Regions from separate parts of the Bacillus cereus group sp. BfR-BA-01430 genome, predicted to be linked through region 1. Evidence: riboswitches for the same ligand, from Rfam matches in the RefSeq annotation. Region 1 holds a riboswitch; each other region holds the start of a gene.

Region 1 (5,465 bases):
GTTAAGCCCTTTTCATCGAAAGCTACAAAAACAGCAACTGAACTCATTTTCTAATCTTTCTCAGCACCAGTCTTATAAAGAATTAGGTGACTCTTTTACAGGAATTGTTTTTTCAAACGAATTATTTGATGCTTTCCCTGTTGAAGTAATTGAGAAGCGCAAGGGAAAGCTATATGAAGTGCGAGTTTCATATACAGATGAAGGAAAACTTGCAGAGGTATTCAGACCGATAGAAAATGAGACAGTTCACTATTTAAGAAGACATCATATAAGACTTTCAGAAGGACAACGATTTGAAGTTCCGATTGTAGCAGAATCCTATATAGAAGAGATTGCCGCATGGCTAAAAGAAGGATTATTCATTACAGTCGATTATGGCTATACAAAAGAAGAGTGGATGCATCCAGCTCATCGTGAAGGAAGTTTAAGAGGGTATTATCGTCATCAATTGATTCGAAGCCCGCTCGCTTATCCGGGGGAAATGGATATTACAGCCCATGTACATTGGGATGAAATAAAGAAGGCTGGGAAAACGACAGGACTTGATACAATATGGCATACAAAGCAGAGTACTTTTTTATTAGCGGCAGGCATACTTGAACAGCTTATGAATCATCAAGATCGAAATCCTTTTTCTGAAAATCAAAAAATAAATCGATCCATTCATTCCATGATTTTAGGTGGAGGAATAGGTGATGCTTTTGATATTTTAATACAGAAGAAAGGATTGCCGTTTTTGGATGTAAATCGTTACTTATATGTATAGAAAAAAACAAGACGCAGAAACTTTCTGCGTCTTGTTTTTTAATACGACTTTTCATATGTAGCCTAATATATTTTCTCTCATGATATATATTTATATTAAAGATATGAGATGAAAAATATAGAATACGCCATTCTTTTCTCTGTTTAATGGCTCAATAGTCCCTAACCTAGTAATACGCGGACGAGTTGAATGATGATTTCATTCTCTACTTTGTAATAAATCTCCAATCCTTTTCTTTCACTAGAGACAATTTTAGCACTTTTTAACTTTGCTAAATGCTGTGAAATTGTGGATTGTGGCATGTTTAAGCCTGTGTACATTGTAGAAACATTACTTGGGCCTCTTTCAATTAAGCCCTTTACAATACATAAACGAACAGGATGAGCAAGCACTTTCAATAATTCTGCATTACTCTCATAAAGTTCTAATTCTTTTTGAAAGGTTTCTAACATGTTCTTCTCCACCTCCGTGTAAGCTGTTATATCATAATATTCATACCAAAAAACTAAAGCAAAGGAAACAGTTGTTGCAGAAAAAATGTTTTAAAGTAAAGAAATTGTAAGAAAAGAGACTATGATGTAAATAAATGAAATAAATTTGTGTGTTTTTGCCAAAAGATAGTTTCACTTTGAAATTTGGAAAAGATATACTTATAACACAATTTTATCATGAATTTTTTGTTCTTTCAAATTGATATACGGAATTTTTAAAATAATATGAAAAAAGGATTTTATACTTTTGTATAGAATGTTTATTATGTTAATCAGAAAATATGCCTTAAAAAAACAAAAAACGAAATTTGAATTTTTAGTTGAATAGAGTGGTAATCGAATGGTTTTGTTCCAGTTTGAGGATTATATTGAAAAACCCCACCTATCTCTATATGAGTTTGAGGCGGGGATTTTTGTTAAGAGGATAAAAACAGCTTTTATATATTTACAGGTTCTTCTACATAGGAAAGGGCGTTTTCAAAATCAGTAATTAAATCGTCTACATTTTCTAATCCAACCGATAAGCGAAGTAAAGAATTAGAAATTCCTCTTTCATTGCGAGCTTCTTGCGATAATGCTGCATGGGACATTTTAGCAGGATACGATAGGATGGATTCAACAGCCCCTAAGCTTACAGCAAATACAGGTAGTTTTATTTTAGATAAAAATTGGCGCAATGCGTCTTCTGATTGTAATGAAAAGGATAAAACAGCTCCGCCAGATTTTGCTTGTGAACGTTGTATTTCATAACCGGAGTGAGATTCTAATCCCGGGTAATAGACATGTTGTATTTTGCTATGATTTTGGAAATAATGGGCGATTTTACTTGCGTTTATTGCTGAATGTTCAAGGCGTACATGCAATGTTTTCAGTCCGCGAAGTACAAGAGAGCTATCTTGAGGACTTAATATAGCCCCAAAAGCGTTTTGTAAAAAGCTAAGTTTTTGGGCGAGATTATGATCTTTTACAACAGCTAATCCAGCTGTTACATCACTATGCCCTGCGATAAATTTTGTTGCACTATGCAATACAACATCAGCTCCAAGATCCAGCGGTTTTTGAAATAGTGGTGTTAAAAATGTATTATCTACGAAAGTAAGTGCCCCAACAGATTTCGCTAACTTACAAACAGCGCGAATATCTGTTACTTTTAATAACGGATTAGATGGCGTTTCAATATAAAAAACTTTTGTATTTGCTTGTATATTTCGCTTTACGTCATCTACATTTGTCATATCGACAAATGTATGGGATATCCCATAACGCGATAGAACTTCTGTTACAATTCGGTAAGTGCCACCATATACATCTTCTGAGATGAGAACATGGTCTCCTTGTGAGAGAAGAAGAAAGGCAGTAGAAATGGCTGCAATGCCAGATGCAAAAGCAAATCCTTTTGTTCCTCCTTCAAGAAGAGCAATTATATCTTCAAGCGCTTCACGTGTAGGATTACCTGAGCGACTATAGTCGTATTTTCCAAAGGAATCTACATCAAACTGATGAAAAGTTGATGTATTGTAAATCGGAACGTTAACAGCACCGGTTTGTGCGTCATGTTTATACTTGTTATGCAGTAACAGTGTGTCTAAAGAGTAACTCATATTTTTACACCTTCTTTTGCATATTGAATTGCTTGCTGTAAGTCCTGAATTAAGTCGTCGCTATGTTCAATGCCAACGGAAAAACGAAGTAGACGATTGCATACACCTCGTGCAATTCGTATATCTGCTGGAATATCAGCATGTGTTTGTGTAGCTGGATATGTCATTAAACTTTCGACGCCACCTAAGCTTTCAGCAAATGTAATAATAGATAAAGATTGTAAGAAGGGATTGATCCATTTCTCATCGCGAAGACGAAAGGAAATCATGCCCCCTCTACCTGGATAAAATACGTCTGTTACACCGTCTTCTTCTTTTAAATAGGTCACAATTTTATTTGCATTTTCTTCATGTTGCTTCATCCGAAGTGCTAAAGTTTTCATTCCTCGTATTAATAACCATGAATCAAAAGGGTTAAGTACAGCGCCAGAAGCGTTATGGTAATGGGCAAGCTCCGCACAAAGTACATTTCCTTTTGCAACAACAAGACCGCTTAATACGTCGTTATGTCCGCCTAAATATTTTGTTGCGCTATGTAGAACGATATCAGCTCCATCAGTTAAAGGTTGCTGTATATACGGTGTATAGAAAGTATTATCTACAATGAGCAGTAAATCATGACGCTTTGCAACAGTTGCAACAGCTTGAATATCAGTTACTTGCATTAAAGGATTGGTAGGTGTTTCGATGAAAATTGCTTTTGTTTTAGAAGTAATTGCGTGTTCAATTTGCTCAATCGATTGTGTATCTACGTATCTACATCGAATATTCCACTTTTTCTCATGTTCCGAAAATAAACGATACGTTCCTCCGTATAAGTCTTCAGATACAATAAGTTCATCATCGGAGCGAAATAGAGAAAGAACAAGCAGAACAGCTGCCATTCCAGAACTACAGGCATAGCCTTGATCGCCTTTTTCTAAATCAGCAATTGCGCGTTCTACAAGACCGCGTGTAGGGTTGCCAGTTCGAGAATAATCAAAGCCAGTTGATTTTCCGATTCCTTCATGGCGATAGGCCGTTGAAAAATAAACGGGGGGATTTACCGTACCTGTACCCGCTTCACTGCGGTTTCCAATTTGAGCTAATGTTGTTTCGATTGTTGACATATCAACATTCCTCCTTTGTGAGATGAAAACTTAAGTCTATGGTAATAGGAAAATAAAAAAAGCCTTCAAAGAAGAAGGCTTTCATTCAAATAGAGTCTTCTTCTTATCTCTCAAATTACTCAATAATTTGCTGGAATTAGCACCTTATTAACAAATTTGTTAATGGTTGCTGAGGTGTCGTAGGGCCAGTCCCTCTACCTCTCTAGATAAGAATACTTTGTATGAAATTTTATTATGTGTTTAACTTTACAACAAAAGGTAAAAGAATTGCAACTTTATTTTGAATATTTTTTAATTTTTTATATTTTTATTGACTTTCCTTTTTTTGCATGCTAATTTTATTAGAAAATCAGCAAATTTTGTTAAAAGGAGAACGGATTTCCTTTTCATAACATAAATAAATAGTAAGGACAAACTCTTATTAAGAGCGGTGGAGGGAAAAGGCCCTGTGAAACCCGGCAACCTTCAAACAATACGTTTGAAACGGTGCTAATACCTGCAAAACAAGTCGTTTTGCGTGATAAGAGGTGGATTGATAAAGTCCCCCTCTTCAAGGTGAAGAGGGGGACTTTTTATATTGATAGAAAAGAGGGAGATAAGTGAAATTACTAGATTTGTTATCAAAAGGGATTGTAATTGGTGATGGAGCAATTGGTACATTACTGCATTCACACGGACTACAAAGTAGTTTTGAAGAGTTAAATATATCAGATCCAGATTTAATTGTATCGATTCATAAACAATACGTAGCTGCTGGAGCTGATGTGATCCAAACAAATACATATGGTGCAAATGAGGCGAAATTGCGTACATATGGCTTAGAAAATCAAGTTGTACAAATTAATAGAGCAGCAGTAAAGCTCGCGAAAGCAGCAGTTAAGGAGCAAAATGCGATTTTAGGAACGATTGGTGGAATGAAACATATTGGTGCCGTTACGACAACGAATATAGAGCGAGAATTTATGCTACTTGAACAGGCTGGAGCGTTAATAGAAGAAGAGGTAGATGGGCTACTGCTTGAAACATTTTATGATGAATTTGAGCTCATACATGCTATCAAAGTCCTAAGGAAACAAACAGATATTCCGATTGTTGCACAATTAGCACTTCATGAGGCTGGTACGACCCAAAATGGAAATGATGTGAATGAGATATTAGCACAACTCATACATGATGGTGCAAATGTGGTCGGCCTAAATTGTCAATTGGGACCGCTTCCTATGACGGAAGCTTTAAGAATGATCTCGATTCCGAAAGACGGTTATTTATCTGCTTATCCAAATGCTGGACTTCCAAATTATATAGAAGGACGCTATATATACGAAGGAAGTCCGGCTTACTTTGAGACGATGACACCAAAGTTTATTGAACAAGGGGTTCGTTTATTAGGAGGTTGTTGTGGTACAACACCGGCACATATTGAAAGAATGAAACGTGCAATTACCAATCAAGTACCTGTTATAGAGAAGATGGTTGTTTTAAGGCCACAAGTCATTCA
Region 2 (5,465 bases), on a different contig from region 1:
TATGTCTTTTACAATTGGCGCCGTATCAAAGAGCTCATCACGATCAATACCAGCAAGCGGATTTCCGATAATATTTCTTGTAATATCTCCGCACGCTCCTGCTGTTGATAATCCTACGCTTTCTAAACGCTTGAAAATATCCGGTATTTGTTCAATTTGTAGCCAATGAAATTGAATTGCCTGTCTTGTCGTAATATCAAGAACATCGCGGCCATAGTCTTCTGCAATAGAAGCCAATACTTCCACCTGTTCATTCGTTAAAATACCAGAGGGGATATTAACACGCATCATAAAGTACCCTGCCTCTTTTGGACGTTGCAAGTATAACCCCGCCCATTTAAAGGAATCCCATTCTTCTTTCGGAATGGATGCAAAGCCGTTTTCAGCATAATATGAAATGTCTTTAAAAATCTCCAAACCATCTTTCTTTAATTTCTTTTTCTCTGCCCTATTTAATTTCTCATTGCTTGCCCATACTTTTTCATAACTCATAATCTATCCCCCTATATGAAACTACGTTCTTGTAAATAACGAATGATTTGTTCCGCACACTCTTCAATGGAATAACGGTTTGTTTCCACAGTTAATTCCACTTTTTCCGGTTCTTCGTATGGAGAATCAATACCTGTAAACTGCTTAATCTCCCCTTGTCTCGCTTTCTCATATAACCCTTTCGGATCTCGTTTCTCACACTCTTCGATTGGACACTTTACAAACACTTCGATAAATTCATCTTTCTCAAAAATATCTCGCACTTGCTGGCGATCTTCTCGAAAAGGTGAAATAAAAGCTGTAAGTACAATCGTTCCTTGATCAACAAATAATTTTGAAACCTCACCAATGCGACGAATATTTTCTGCACGATCCCTTTCGGAAAAACTTAAATCCTTATTCAAACCGTGCCGAATATTATCCCCATCCAATACATAATTCCCTATGTTTCTATCAAATAATTTTCTAGCAACTGCATTTGCTACTGTTGACTTTCCTGAAGCTGATAACCCCGTAAACCAAATGACAAAACTATGGTGCTCATTCTTCTTTCTTCTCTCCTCTTTCGAAACAGAAGCTGTATGCCACGTAATATTTATGTCCATGCTATTCTCTGCTACTGAAAATGTATACAAATGTACACATCCAGAGTGTTCCTGCTTCTTTGAACCCCATTTTGCCACTTTCTCGCTACTTTGGTTTGTGCAAGCTCTCCACAGGCGTAAATTCCGATGTAGCCCACCGTACATATATACAATCTATTTCAGTTCGTATTGTATATTTCTCTGCTCAGTAGACTCTCCTTTCTTTCGTTTTTTAGCTTTTGCTTGGTTATCGCATTTCAGACAGTGTAGACGACCCGCAAGGTTCTATCCTATGATGTGTCACTTTCGCAAGCACTGGGAACATTCACGCCCTACACCTTCCATACATTTGACTATTTTTTTCTATGGTAGTCTACATTCCTCCTTATTTTGTTACCGCGCTTTTTGTAAACCGTGAATTAATACTTCAATGACTTCCTTCCGGCTAAATGTACTCGGCGGAACGTCACCATCCCTTAGCATTTCTCTGACTTTCGTCCCTGATAAAATGACATGATCTTCTTTTCCATGCGGACATGTTTTTGTTGAAGCCATCGCCTCGCATTTCTTGCAGTAAAAGCTATGTTCAAAAAAGAGTGGTGTAATTCCTAGCTCTTCTACTGTGAAAAGTTTAAAAATCTCCTGCGCTTCGTACGTACCATAATAGTTCCCTACTCCAGCATGATCGCGTCCTACAATGAAATGCGTACAACCAAAATTTCTCCTAACTAATGCATGAAATATTGCCTCTCGCGGCCCTGCGTAACGCATTGCAGCAGGAAACACTCCTAAGAAAACACGATTGTTTGGGTAATAATGTTTCAAAAGTACTTCATAACTTTCCATTCTTACATCTGCTGGAATATCATCTGATTTTGTTTCTCCAACAAGCGGATTCAAAAACAAACCATCTACAATTTCAAGTGCTGATTTTTGAATATATTCATGCGCTCGGTGAACTGGATTTCTTGTTTGAAAACCGACGATTGTTTTCCAACCTCGCTTTTCAAAGATTTCACGCGTTTCACTTGGACCTAGATAATAAGAAGCAAACTTCTTATGCTCAATCCGCTTCACAAGTGTGATTGCGCCGCCTACATACACATTTGCACGTTCATATAATTTTTTCACCCCTGGATGAGCATCCTCAGTCGTTTTATACACAAATAATGCCTCTTTTTCCTTATTTGGTGTAAAAATATCTTCTACTTGAATGACCCCATATGTGACGCCATCTTTTACGAGCAAAGCTTCTTCTCCTACCTGTAATTGTTTTGCTTCTTCTTCTGTTACTGGAAGTGTAATCGGAATACTCCATATACTTCCATCTGTTAATCGCATTATTTCCACAACAGATTGATATTCTTCTTCTCCTAGAAAACCGATAAGCGGACTATACCCTCCTGTTGCAAGTAGTTCCAAGTCACTTAAAGCGATGCTATCTAGCTCAATTTCTTGTACAATATTTGCTGTATCATATGTTTCATCAATACGATTTACTAAAAAATTTGTTGCAATCATTTTTCTATACTCCTTCTTTTCTCTATTTCAGATCACTAAAAACTTCATTGGTCATGAAGTCCACATTCCGTTTTCACGGATCCAGCCCACCGGCCATCCCTTGAATCGCCATATTTCCCTACAGGTAATGTACATTTCTCACAACCTATACTTGGATAACCAACGTCATGTAATGGATTGTATGGCAAATTATGTTTATATACATAGCGCCATACTTCTTTCCATGTCCAATGAATAAGCGGACAAATTTTAATCGATTGAAAGCGATGATCTTGATTGATAAACTTTGTATGCTTCCTCGTTTCAGATTGTTCCCTTCTTAATCCTGAGATCCACGCTTTTTTATTTGTTAAAGATTCTTCAAGAGGTAAAATTTTTCGAAGCTTACAACAAAGATTAGGATTATGTTTCCATAAATCTTTCCCATATTTCTCCGCTTGTTCTTCGAGCGTCAGTCTAGATTGTTTCTCAATCATATTTAACTTTGGAAATCGTTGACGCACTCGCTCAATTAACGCATACGTTTCGTGAAAATGAACATTGGTATCTAAAAAGACAACTTGAGCAAATGGATTTACTTCATTAATAAGATGTAAAAGAACCATCCCTTCTACCCCAAAACTGCACGCATATATAATTTCATCTTTATATTGTTTATACGCCCACTCTAATACAGCTAACGCCCCTTTCGTTTCATCTCTCTCAGAAAAAGACATACTGTCTTCTTCCCACGTTTCATATGTCAACATGTTTTTCCCCCTATAAAAAGCAAAAAGACGGTTTTAATCCAATAAAATAGATTAAAACCGCCTCTAGTTTTTCTAGTCAGCGCTTTTATTTCAAGCGTACCTTTTCACTTTTTTCTAATTGAATAACTTTCCCATCTTGCACAACAATTGTAATAGAACCATATTTCATATCAGCAAGCATCGTTTGAATCTTTTCAGCTACTTCATCAAAATGTCCACGCACTCCCACGAACAGCCCCCCTTTTTATTCATAAAAAAAATCTTTTCCATTTCGAAAAGACTGTTCGGTAATATATGTTACCTTATCTTTCAAAATGGATGCCATTTTGCTGGACTTAGCACCTTGCTACTGCTATGAGCAGGTTGCTGAGCTTCATAGGGCCAGTTCCCTCCGCTTCTCTTGATAAGCTTTGTAATTCGTATTGTATCATAATTCTGATTTTTTTCAATCCTAGTTTTCCGATATATTTTATATTTTTTGTTCGAAAAAGGAATTGTTCACTTTTGAACAACTCCTTTTTTTATTTTAAATAAGCTCTTTTATACGTATGCGATCGTTCCCAATTATATTTTCATACGATTCGCGTTCCACTACCACTTGAGATGTTCCATCTTTTGTAAATACAACGGCTGGTCTACGAATCCGATTATAATTATTTGCCATAGAATACCCGTATGCACCTGTACAAGATACCGCTAATAGATCTGAAGATACTACTTGAGGAAGGTACACATCCCATATTAACATATCTCCGCTCTCACAACATTTCCCTGCAATTGAGACAACTTCTTCGTTTGCTGCGTTTGCACGGTTTGCAAGCATCGCTTCATAGCGTGCACCATATAATGCAGGCCTTAAATTATCTGTCATTCCCCCATCGACTGAAACATATTTACGAATACCAGGAATATTTTTTATTGCCCCCACTGTATAAAGTGTTGTTCCTGCATCACCAACAATACTGCGACCAGGTTCAATCCATATTTCAGGAAGTGGATACTCACACGCTGTAAATCGCTCTCTTACCGCATCTGTTACAGCTTGCACATACGCAGCATGAGTAAGTGGTGTATCCGATTCCGTATAACGAATACCAAATCCGCCCCCTACATTCAGCACCGAAATTGTATAGCTCGTTTTTGTTTTTACTTCTTCTAAAAAATGATGTAATACTTCAATCGCACGAATAAAACCTGCTGTTTCAAAAATTTGCGAACCAATATGTGAATGTATACCTAACACATTATAATTTGATTTTTCTAATGTACGTTCAATCGCTTGCATTGCTTGCCCATTTGAAACGCCAAAACCAAATTTCGAATCATCTTGACCTGTTGTGATATATTCATGTGTATGCGCCTCTACACCAGGTGTGACACGAATCAATATATTCACAATTTTTTTATACTGCTCTGCTAAATCATGTAATACTTCTAATTCAAAAAAGTTATCTACTACAAAACATCCAATATTTGCTTCTAGCGCCATTCTCATTTCTTCTTCTGTTTTATTATTCCCATGAAAATGAATGCGTGATGCTGGAAACCCTGCTTGTAAAGCGGTATATAACTCTCCGCCCGAAACAACATCTAAAGACATATTTTCCTCTAATGCTACTCGGCACATCTCCATGCACAAGAACGCCTTACTTGCATATGCTACTTGATAAGAGAACCCACTTTTTTGAAAAGCATAGTGAAACGCACGACAATTTTCCCTAATTGCAGTTTCATCATATACATAAAGCGGTGTCCCATATCGTTTCGCCAACTGCGTTGTATCGCATCCTCCAATTTCTAAGTGTCCTTGTTCATTAATCCGGCTCGTGCCGTGTAAATACATGTAAATTCCTCCCTTATTTTCTCTAAAACTCATAACCCCAATCCTCTATTCATTGCAGCACGCTTTTAGATAAAGTGAACCTTTCATCAATGGGGAGCTTCATTCCCTACTGATTATGAGCTCTCACCAATCAGGCTGTTACAGGCAGTTCATCTCCCACCTATCTTCCTTGTTCTTTCTTGAATCTTCAGGCAGGAGATTTACTACTTGTTAATACGGGATAAATAAAAAACGCGCGGAACAATGTTCACACGCGTTTCTTATTAGAAATTATAC
Region 3 (5,465 bases), on a different contig from region 1:
GCCTTGAAGAGCGCGCTAAAAGTGCGGCTGAACAGTTACAAAAGATGGGCCATACAGCAATTGGATTAAAATGTGACGTGACATCTGAGCAAGAAATCGAGGAAGCCATTGCTAAAACAGTAGCAGAATTTGGTTCGTTACATGTCCTAATCAATAACGCTGGTATGCAACATGTTTCCCCCATTGATGAATTTCCAACTGATACGTTCGAGCTTCTTATTAAAATTATGCAGATTGCACCGTTTATCGCAATAAAACATACCTTTCCTATTATGAAAAAACAACAATATGGACGCATTATTAATATTGCCTCGGTTAATGGACTCGTTGGATTTGCTGGAAAAGCTGCTTATAATAGTGCCAAACACGGTGTAATTGGATTAACAAAAGTAGCTGCGTTAGAAGGGGCAACGCATGGAATTACAGCAAATGCTCTTTGTCCAGGATACGTTGATACTCCTCTTGTTCGCAATCAACTCCAAGACTTAGCTCATACGAGAAATGTACCACTTGAACGCGTATTAGAAGATGTTATTTATCCTCTTGTGCCGCAAAAACGATTACTGGAAGTACAAGAGATTGCTAACTATGCTTTATTTTTAGCCAGTGAACAAGCAAAAGGAATAACTGGACAAGCCGTTGTGATTGATGGAGGCTATACAGCCCAATAATTTTTCTGAAAAGAGCCCGCCCTAAAAGATTTTTTTTAGGCGGGCTCTTTCTTATTTCGGTTCGTAAGGTGCTTCATATCCTTTCATTTGCTGCGGGAGTTTCTCGATTGCGACAATGACACCATCCAACTTATTTTCAATGCGGTGTAGTAAATATAATGTCACAACAATCGGAAACCCTACGTTGCCAATCATCGATATCCATTCTTCCACCTTTTTTCCCCCTTTCTCTTATATACATAAGTATGTACAAGAAATAGGGGCATAGAAATAACAAACTCCCTTGCACAAGGTTACTTTTCAAATAAAGAAGCAATTTCTTTTGTATAATCTCCCTGTAAAATCCCTTTCTCGGTAATGATTCCTGAAATGAATTCATGAGGTGTTATATCAAATGCTGGATTATATATATGAATTCCAGCCGGGGCAATTTGTTGTCCGTTTATCTTTGTTACTTCTGTCTCATCCCGCTCTTCGATTATGATTTCATTCCCTGTTTTCTTTTTCATATCAAATGTAGACAAAGGAGCAGCAACATAAAAAGGAACTTGATAATGTTTTGCTAATATAGCTAAATTTAAAGTCCCTACTTTATTTGCAGTATCTCCATTTGCCACAATTCGATCCGCTCCTACAATAATAGCAGAGATGTTCTTTGTTTGAATTGTATGGGCAGCCATATTATCTGTAATAAGCGTTACATCAATACCAGCTTCTTTCAACTCCCATGCGGTCAAGCGTGCCCCTTGTAAAACAGGTCTTGTTTCACAAGCATAAGCATGTAAATGAATTCCTTTTTCTTTTCCGATATAAAATGGTGCTAATGCCGTGCCATAACGAGCAGTCGCAATACTACCTGCATTACAAATTGTTAAAATACGGTCGCCGTCTCGGAAACATGTTAACGCATGTTCTCCAATACTCCGGCACACTTGTTCATCTTCTTGTTGAATTTGTAGCGCTTCCTCTTCTAATATTTTTCGTGCTGTCTTTATCGTGGATACTTCTTCAATCGCAGCTCTCATACGGTCGATAGCCCAAAATAAATTAACCGCTGTCGGGCGCGAAGTCCCTAAATAATTACAGTCTCGATTGAAATTTGCTTTGAATTCCACTATATTTATAGCTTCATATTTTTGAGCAGCTAAAGCTAATCCAAAAGCAGCTATAATACCAAGCGCTGGCGCACCTCTCACCTCTAGCATAACAATACTTTTCCAAACATCTTCAATACTTGTTAATGTTTTATATTCCGTAACATGCGGTAACTTCGTTTGATTCAAAATAGCAATAGAATCACCTTTCCAACTTATCGCTCTTGGAACTGCAACGGTTGTATTCACACTCTTATTCCTCCTTCAGAAACAATATGTTGAAATAACGTTTTGAATACTTGAATATCTGCACCCTTTGGTTGATGTAATAATAGACTTCTACCCAAATATAGAGCTTGTTTTTTTACTTGTATTCTTCTATCCTTGTCAACAATTCCATCTAAATCTACTACATGTGCCAAGCCTACCGTTCTACGTATAACTTCACAACCAGCAAATCCAACCGCATCACGAAAAATATGTTGCAGAACAATCGGAAGCCATTGCTTTTCCTTCGTATACGTTTCAACGCCTTCCAATATCCAAAGTTTTGTAAATGTATCTACGAAATAGCCCCATGTTTTTTTAATATGAAAAAATATAATTTCTCGTTTCTCTTCTCTTGATAAGGCATTTAATAATAAATTTGCTATAAACTGTCCTAAATCGAATCCAAGCGGGCCGAAAGTTGCAAACTCAGGATCAATGATTTTCGTTTCTTGTGAAGAAGCAAAAATGCTTCCTGTATGTAAATCCCCGTGAATTAAAGCTTCCTTTCTCGTTAAAAATTTATATTTATATTGCGCAACTTGCAGTTTTAAATTTTTATCACACCAAAGCTCTTCTATAACAGACCGAAGTTCCGTCTCATAGTCGTTTGTCTCGTAATTTCCAAACGGATCTGTAAAAACGAGATCTTCTGTAATTTTACAAAGATCAGGGTTTATAAATTTTCCATCTAACACTCTTTTTTCTTCGGCATTCAGTCCAAAATCCGAAGTATAAAATAGCACTTTCCCTAAAAAACGACCTACATGCTCAGACAATAATGGATACTCTTCTCCTTCGATGAACCCTTTACGTGCAATTGTCAAAGATGATAAATCTTCCATCACTATTACAGCCAATTCTTTGTCATGTCCGTATACTTTTGGAACAAATTCTGGCACATACTTAGCAAAAATTTGTAATGCCGAACTTTCAATGGTTGCCCTATTAAGCGAAAGCGGCCAACTTTCACCAACTACTTTTGCATATGGAAGTGCTTGCTTTACAATGATTCCTTGCTCCCCATCATGAAGATGGAATACATAATTTAAGTTCCCATCCCCTATTTCTCGGCAAACGATTGTTGCTTCTTTTTCAAAATATCCCTGCTCTTTGACATATTGTACTGCTGTTTCTTCCGTTAATGTATAATATCCCACTGTCTCATCCTCCTTTTTAATTCAGAGGTTTCCTCAACATAAGAAAAACCTCTTTCCATGAAGAAAGAGGTTTGAAGTGTATCTTCTCCCCTCTTATCTGCCAGAAAATTCATTTTCTGCTGGAATTAGCACCGTGCCTTTTTGGCGCATAAGCGCCCCATTTCACAATGGTATTACGGTCGGTTGCTGGGTTTCATAGGGCCAAATCCCTCCACCTGCTCTTGATAAGAGTTGTACGACTTATTCGAATTTTTAACTTTCTGATGAAGACTATAACAAGAATAAAAATCATTTGTCAATCTTTTTATTTATACAATTCCAAACGGCGATCCATAAAGACGGGAATTCCTTTTCGGACCTCTTCTATCTTTTCTAGCTCTATATGTCCATAAAGAATGATTTCTCCTTCTTGTGCCTCCGCGACAATTTTCCCCCATGGGTCAATAATAAGCGAGTGACCGCCAAACACGTTATTTGAATCTTTTCCTACTCGATTACACGCTACGACATAACATTGATTTTCAATTGCTCTCGCTTGCAGTAATAAACGCCAATGCTCAATGCGAACAAGCGGCCATTCTGCTACTACAAATACGATTTTTGCTCCTTTAGCAGTATGTACGCGTATCCATTCTGGAAAACGAATATCATAGCAAATAACCCCTCCGCACTGAACTTCATCTAAAGTAAATTCTCCTGTTTCATGTCCTGCTATTAAATACTTATGTTCGTTCATTAATTGAAACAAGTGCACTTTGCTATATTCATGTTGTACGTTTCCTTGGCGATTTATAATATACATCGTATTTGTAACACCTTTCTCTGTCTGCTTTGCAACAGAACCGCCGACAATGTTCACGCTAAATTCTTTTGCCCATTTTGAAAGCACTTCTTTTGTTTGTTTTCCGTCCTTATCCGAAATTTCAGGAAGTCGCTTCAAATCATATCCTGTTGTCCAAAGTTCAGGCAATACAATTACATCTGGTTTCTCTTTCATTGCCTCTTCTATTTTTTTCTCTGCGTGCTCTACATTTAAAGTTACATCACCAAAAACAATATCCATTTGAATACATGCGACTTTCATTTTTTCAGCCCCATTCTTTATTTTTCTCTTTACAAAATCTTGGAAAGATTATATCATTTGTCACTAGAATTGTAACAACTTTCAAAAGAGGTGGAAAGTATGAAAGATTTTCAACCTTCCAAGCTTATGACATCACTTCCAACACAATTTTTCGCTTCACTTGTCGCAAAAGTCAATAAAGTAATAGAAGCTGGACATGATGTCATCAACTTAGGGCAAGGGAATCCCGATCAACCAACACCGCCGCATATCGTAAAATCTTTACAACATGCAGCAGAAAAGGGGCTTCATCATAAATATCCACCATTTCGTGGACATAACAGCTTAAAAGAGGCTATTGCAATATTTTATGAACGTGAATACGGGGTAAAAATAAATCCAAAAACAGAAGTTGCGATTTTATTTGGTGGAAAAGCGGGATTAGTAGAATTGCCACTTTGTTTTACAAATCCTGGTGAAACAATTCTTGTTCCTGATCCTGGATATCCTGACTATTTATCTGGTATTGCTTTAGCGAAGGCAAAGCTTGAAACAATGCCACTATTAGCAGAGAATCATTTTTTACCGGATTACATGAAAATAAGCGAAGATACTGTCAAGCAGGCAAAATTAATGTTTTTAAATTATCCAAACAATCCAACTGGTGCGATCGCTTCAAAAGAATTTTTTGAAGAAACAGTCCGTTTTGCAAATGAACATAACATTTTAGTTGTGCATGATTTTGCTTATGGCGCTATCGGTTTTGATGCAAAAAAACCGATCAGTTTTCTACAGGCTAACGGTGCTAAAAATACAGGCATTGAAATTTATACATTATCAAAAACATTTAATATGGCTGGTTGGCGCATCGCGTTTGCAGTTGGGAATGAAAGTGTCATCGAAACGATTAATCTACTGCAAGATCATATGTATGTTAGTCTTTTCGGCGCTATTCAGGAAGCTGCTTGCGAAGCATTATTAAGTTCGCAAACTTGTGTAACCGAATTAGTGAACCGCTATGAATCTAGGAGGAATGCTCTTATTTCGGCATGTCATTCCATCGGCTGGAATGTTAAGGCTCCAAAAGGGTCCTTCTTTGCTTGGTTACCAGTTCCAAATGGTTATCATTCTGAACAATTTGCCGATCTATTATTAAATCAAGCGCACGTTGCAGTTGCTCCGGGCATTGGTTTTGGAAAACATGGTGAAG
Region 4 (5,465 bases), on a different contig from region 1:
CTTTCACTTCCAGGTTTACACCTTTTAAAATCTCTTTGCCATCGATTGATACATGTAAGTCTTTAACCGTTAATGTAGAACCAGCCATCTCAATACCTCCATTAATCCTCTATATACATTTTAAAAATTCCTAAAACATTCACATTCTCATTTTATTCTCATTCTAATTTTATATCAAATAAAATGATATCGCAAACGCTTAAAAAAAGTAATAATTTTTTCACAAATGTGTATAGATTTTTCCCTCACATTTTATTATGATACACCTTTCTTCTTATATATATAAAGAAAAAAGACCGAGAATTTCTCAGCCTTTTTTCTTGCCATTATTCTTTTACAGGAACAACTGCTCCCTTATATTCTTTCTTGATGAAATCTTCAATTTCTTTCGAGTGCAATACTTCTACAAGCGCTTTAATCTCTTTTTTATCTTTATCCCCTTTACGAACTACCACTACGTTTGTATATGGAGAATCGTTGCCTTCAAGCGCAATCGCATCTTTTCCTGGGTCTAATTTTGCATCAATTGCATAGTTTGAGTTAATTAAAATCGCATCGCCTTCCTTATTGTTATACACTTGTGACAATAGACCTGGTTCGATATCTGTTTTAAACTTCAAGCTCTTCGGATTCTCTGCAATATCTTTTGTTGTTGCTTTCACAGGATCTACGCCATCTTTAATTTTTAAAACGCCCTCTTTTTGTAAGATTGCTAAACCGCGTCCATGGTCAGCAACAGAGTTACTCATAATAACTGTTGCTCCATCTGGAAGTTCTTTTAAACTTTTATATTTTTGAGAATATACTCCAATCGGTTCTAAATGAATTTTACCCGCGATTTCAAACTTATACCCTTTATCCTTTATTTCTTTCTCCAAATAAGGAATATGCTGGAAGTAGTTTGCATCCAATTCTTTATCTGCTAATGATTTATTCGGTAATACATAATCTTGAAATTTTTCAATTTTGAGCTCAATGCCTTTTTTCTCAAGCAATGGTTTTGCCTTCTCTAAAATCTCAGCATGCGGTACATTAGAAGCACCGATCACAAGCTTATCTTCACTTTTCCCGCCGCAAGCTGTTAATCCAAAAATTGATGTCGTAATAAGTGCTGAAAGTAATAATTTTTTCATGCTGTTAACATCCTTCCCATTTTTTAATTGATTTATCGTTTATCAATTCGAGTTGTCGCAAAATCTCCAATAAATTGAATGAAGAACACAACAAGCAATACACAAATTGTCGCAACAATTGTCACATCATTGTTTCCCCGCTGAAATCCTTCTAAATATGCTAGTGTACCAAGTCCGCCAGCGCCAACAACACCTGCCATTGCTGTATAACCAACAAGTGCAATTGTCGTTACGGTAATACCAGATACAAGGGCTGGCAAAGATTCTGGAATTAATACTTTCCAAATAATTGTGCTTGTTTTCGCTCCCATTGCCTTTGAAGCTTCAATCACACCTTTATCAATTTCACGAAGCGCGATTTCAACCATTCTCGCATAGAATGGTGCTGCGCCAATGATTAAAGCAGGCAATGCTGCACTTGCCCCAAGAATGGTTCCAAGCAGAATCTTTGTAAACGGAATAAGTAGAATAATTAAAATGATGAACGGGATCGATCTAAAAATATTTACGAATGCCCCGATTACTGTATGAATCACTTTGTTTTCCCACAAGTTATCCTTCGCTGTCATAAAGAGCAATAATCCTAATATAAGTCCTAAAATAAATGTGGCAATTGCTGCGATTGCCGTCATGTATAATGTTTCTCCTGTTGCTTCTAGCATTTGATTCCAATCGACATTTGTGAGCAATTTATCCATGTGCAATCACCTCCAGCTCCACTTTCTCTTGATGAATTCCTGCTATTGCCTGCTGAATGGCTGCTTCTTCACCATTTAAATGGACAATTAAACTTCCGTACGCTCCATTATTTGTCTGCGCGATATTCCCTTGAAGCACGCTCACTTCTACATCATCTCGCCTCATTAACCCTTGTAACACTGGACGCTCTACAGAATCTCCAATAAATTGCAAACGAATGACTTTACCATCTGGGTATTTCTCTAATAAGTTTTCAATTGTTTCATTCGTATCTTCAGAATCTGTTAATTGCTGAACAAATCGCTTTGTAATCTCTTGCTGTGGATTACGAAATACCTCCAGTACAGGACCTGTCTCCACAATTTTCCCTTTTTCCATCACTGCGACACGATTACAAATCTTTTGGATCACATGCATTTCATGAGTAATAAGCACAATGGTTAAGTTAAGGCGCTTATTAATATCTAGTAGTAAGTCTAAAATTTGATCTGTTGTTTCCGGATCAAGCGCTGATGTTGCTTCATCACATAAAAGTACTTTCGGATTGTTAGCCAACGCTCTTGCAATCCCAACGCGTTGCTTTTGGCCACCGCTCAGTTGAGATGGATAGGCATCGCCTCTTCCGTCTAATCCGACAAGACGAATAAGCTCATCTACACGTTTCTTTCGCTCCTCTTTATCCACACCGGCAATCTCAAGAGGAAAAGCAATATTCTCACGAACAGTTCTTGACCAAAGTAAATTGAAATGTTGAAAGATCATCCCAATTTCTTGTCTTGCCTTTCGAAGCTCATTACCGGTAATTGCTGAAATCAAACGATTGGCAACTGTAATTTGACCAGAAGTTGGTTTCTCCAACTGATTAAACAAGCGAATTAACGAACTCTTACCTGCACCGCTATATCCGATAATCCCAAAGATTTCGCCTTCCTCTATTTTTAAATTGGCATGATCTACAGCAATCACATCACCGTTTTTTGACTGATATATCTTTTTCACATTTTCTAATAGAATCATGATGTTCACCCCTTTAATTAAAAAGCGTAAGCAGCTCGTTCAGAATGTAAGATGGATGTAGCTTCTGACGTAGAGGCGCTTTTTGCCTCGGAGAAAGAAGCGAAGCCACCGAACATTCTAGCTGCTGAAGCTAGATTTCGTAAAAAGCATAAGCGGCTCGTTCAGCTCTGATGGGCTAAGGTTCTCTCGCACAAAAGGTGCTTTTTACCTTTTCGTGCGGGAGGTTCTTAGACGCGAAGAGCTAGCCGCTGAAGCTGGATTTCATAAAAAGCGTAAGCAGCTCGTTCAAAATGACTCTCATATTTTTTTATTTTTGGTGTGAGAATATTGAACTATCGCTATCCGCTCAACTTTTTATCGATTTTTCCTGTTGTTTGAATGTCCTCCTCATTCAAACAACAAAAAACCTTTCTGCTTTACAATGAGCAGAAAGGTTTTTATGCGTATATCAACATAATCCTTTCTCTCATCTCTCAAAGCATTTGCTTTGCAGGAATTGGCACCATTTCAACAAAATCGTTGACGGTTGCCGGGCTTCATAGGGCACAGTCCCTCCACCTCTCTTGATAAGAGAAATCAGATTCAATTTTCTTCTGATTTGAAATTTATGAAATTGTCTATATTTTATGACTTGAATTTTATCAACATACATTCACTCTGTCAATAGAAAATTTCTTAAAAAGAAAAATTTCAGAATATTAAGCGCCCATTGGCATTGGTTTACAAATATGAAACATAGACTCCAATAATAGCATCGTGCGATATGTCCCAGCATAGTGTACACGGCCTTCATGAATCAGCTTTTGCAAACGAACATTCCCCGTAACTAATTGTTGTAAATCTTCTTCTTTAAAGCAATGGATTTGTTCGGTTCCTCTATCTCCTTTTAAAAGCTGTATATAATCCCTTGAAATTTGGAGGGAATGGCACTCATCTCCAAAATGAATACTAATGACTTTTCCTTCTTGACGCAGAAGAGGTTCTAAATGATATTGTTTATTAGCATGTGTTACAAATGATTGAAGCATTGAATATACATTCATTCTCATCACATCCTTCATATCACTTTCTACTAATACCTTTCCATTCCCTAAACATCAATCCTCTTACTTTCGCTCGACAAATACTGTATTGCCTCTGCCATTTCAACATATTTCCCAAGAAATGTGTCGAGGCGGCAAATTTTTTGCCGCCTACTGTAGTTCCTTATATAAATATTCAACTGAATGAAATGCATATATTTTCTTCTTCAAAGTTCCATTTTCAAATATGAGTAAACAAGGAACACTTTCTATCTCATATTCACGTGCTAAATGCGGAGCATAATTTAAATCTAACATGCCAACTTCTAAGTCAACAATCGCTGCTTCTACAACAGTTAACATTTTTTTCGCCAATTGGCATGTACCACACATTGGAGTATATACATATAACACTGTTTTTTCTTGATTCACTATTAGATTTGCGGCTTCAGCACCTGTCCAGTCAATCACTTCTATCATCATTCCTTACCGTAAATATTCTGTATAAACGTCAATGTCAGCTCCCCATAATACATTTGCTAAATGTGAAGACGGTGCAGTTGCTACTTCACGATATGAACGATCAATATAAATATGTTCAGCTTGCGGAAATTCCTTACGAAATTGCTTGCGAAGCTTTTCTCCTGCATCATCAGCATCCACTAGCACATATACTTCTTTATCAAAAAACTGATCAATGAGCTCATCCATTTTCGACAAACCAATTGTACCATTTGTACAAACAATTTCCACCGGCTCTCGAATAATAGATTCAATCTTTCTTCTATCTGATTTCCCTTCTACAATAATGACCTTTTCTACATAAACCATGTGTCATCACCCGATCACCATATACTATAAAACAACCTTACTTTAGTATATAGTATATTCGATATTTCCATCTTGTTTCCTGTTTATTTTTACAAAGAAAAGCGCAAGCGGCTCGCTCAGAATGTGAGGGGGATGGAGCTTCTGACGTAGAGGCGTATTTTTGCCTCGCAGGAAGGAGTGAAACAACCGACTGTTCTTGCCGCTGGAGCTGGACAATACGAAAAGCAAAAGCGGCTCGTTCAGAATGTGAGGTAAATATGGTTCCTCATTCCTTTGATGACAATGTGCTATACAAATTAAAAAAGACAGCACATAGGCTGCCTCTTTTATCTAGAATAAAATTAGTCTTGGTTTGTCATTTCTGCGTATTTTTCTGCAGTTAATAGTTTTTCAACTTCACTTACATCAGAAAGTTCAACTTTCACCATCCATGCACCTTCGTATGGAGAATCGTTAACAAGTTCTGGTTGATCGCTTAATTCTTCGTTTACTGCTACAACTTTACCACTTACAGGTGCGTATAATTCAGAAACTGTTTTAACAGACTCTACGCTTCCGAATGGCTCATTAGCTTCAAGTGTTGCACCTACTTCAGGAAGTTCAACGAATACGATATCGCCTAGCTCACTTTGTGCGAAATGAGTAATACCGATAACAACTTGATTACCTTCAGTTTTTACCCATTCGTGTTCTTCAGAGTAACGTAAATGATTTGGAATGCTCATGACTGTACCTCCAGTGAATGTATTAATTATGTAAAAAT

The links. Region 1 has a riboswitch for S-adenosylmethionine ahead of MR058_RS18170 (methionine biosynthesis PLP-dependent protein). Riboswitches for the same ligand answer to the same signal wherever they lie in the genome.
Positions count from the first base shown of each region.
Region 2: linked by a shared signal. The riboswitch ahead of MR058_RS03030 (YezD family protein) and the one ahead of MR058_RS18170 (methionine biosynthesis PLP-dependent protein) in region 1 are both predicted to bind S-adenosylmethionine.
Region 3: linked by a shared signal. The riboswitch ahead of mtnK (S-methyl-5-thioribose kinase) and the one ahead of MR058_RS18170 (methionine biosynthesis PLP-dependent protein) in region 1 are both predicted to bind S-adenosylmethionine.
Region 4: linked by a shared signal. The riboswitch ahead of MR058_RS10715 (methionine ABC transporter ATP-binding protein) and the one ahead of MR058_RS18170 (methionine biosynthesis PLP-dependent protein) in region 1 are both predicted to bind S-adenosylmethionine.

Region 1 is NZ_JAKUEW010000013.1:17,801-23,265, reverse strand. It holds gene MR058_RS18185 (class I SAM-dependent methyltransferase) at 1-766, shown strand, start outside; gene MR058_RS18180 (ArsR/SmtB family transcription factor) at 928-1,218, opposite strand; gene metC (cystathionine beta-lyase) at 1,695-2,858, opposite strand; gene MR058_RS18170 (methionine biosynthesis PLP-dependent protein) at 2,855-3,967, opposite strand; SAM riboswitch class I at 4,068-4,180, opposite strand; SAM riboswitch class I at 4,383-4,494, shown strand; gene MR058_RS18165 (bifunctional homocysteine S-methyltransferase/methylenetetrahydrofolate reductase) at 4,567-5,465, shown strand, end outside.
Region 2 is NZ_JAKUEW010000001.1:581,872-587,336, reverse strand. It holds gene MR058_RS03050 (nitrite/sulfite reductase) at 1-492, opposite strand, end outside; gene cysC (adenylyl-sulfate kinase) at 504-1,097, opposite strand; gene sat (sulfate adenylyltransferase) at 1,470-2,597, opposite strand; gene MR058_RS03035 (phosphoadenylyl-sulfate reductase) at 2,642-3,346, opposite strand; gene MR058_RS03030 (YezD family protein) at 3,432-3,575, opposite strand; SAM riboswitch class I at 3,646-3,756, opposite strand; gene lysA (diaminopimelate decarboxylase) at 3,873-5,189, opposite strand.
Region 3 is NZ_JAKUEW010000003.1:103,925-109,389, forward strand. It holds gene MR058_RS08765 (3-hydroxybutyrate dehydrogenase) at 1-671, shown strand, start outside; gene MR058_RS08770 (YvrJ family protein) at 723-884, opposite strand; gene mtnA (S-methyl-5-thioribose-1-phosphate isomerase) at 965-2,014, opposite strand; gene mtnK (S-methyl-5-thioribose kinase) at 2,011-3,192, opposite strand; SAM riboswitch class I at 3,283-3,423, opposite strand; partial or broken gene MR058_RS08785 (carbon-nitrogen family hydrolase) at 3,497-4,361, opposite strand; gene MR058_RS08790 (pyridoxal phosphate-dependent aminotransferase) at 4,376-5,465, shown strand, end outside.
Region 4 is NZ_JAKUEW010000004.1:164,199-169,663, reverse strand. It holds gene sufC (Fe-S cluster assembly ATPase SufC) at 1-88, opposite strand, end outside; gene metQ (methionine ABC transporter substrate-binding lipoprotein MetQ) at 327-1,133, opposite strand; gene MR058_RS10720 (methionine ABC transporter permease) at 1,166-1,831, opposite strand; gene MR058_RS10715 (methionine ABC transporter ATP-binding protein) at 1,824-2,849, opposite strand; SAM riboswitch class I at 3,313-3,422, opposite strand; gene MR058_RS10710 (hypothetical protein) at 3,548-3,892, opposite strand; gene MR058_RS10705 (thioredoxin family protein) at 4,043-4,351, opposite strand; gene MR058_RS10700 (toprim domain-containing protein) at 4,358-4,702, opposite strand; gene gcvH (glycine cleavage system protein GcvH) at 5,044-5,427, opposite strand.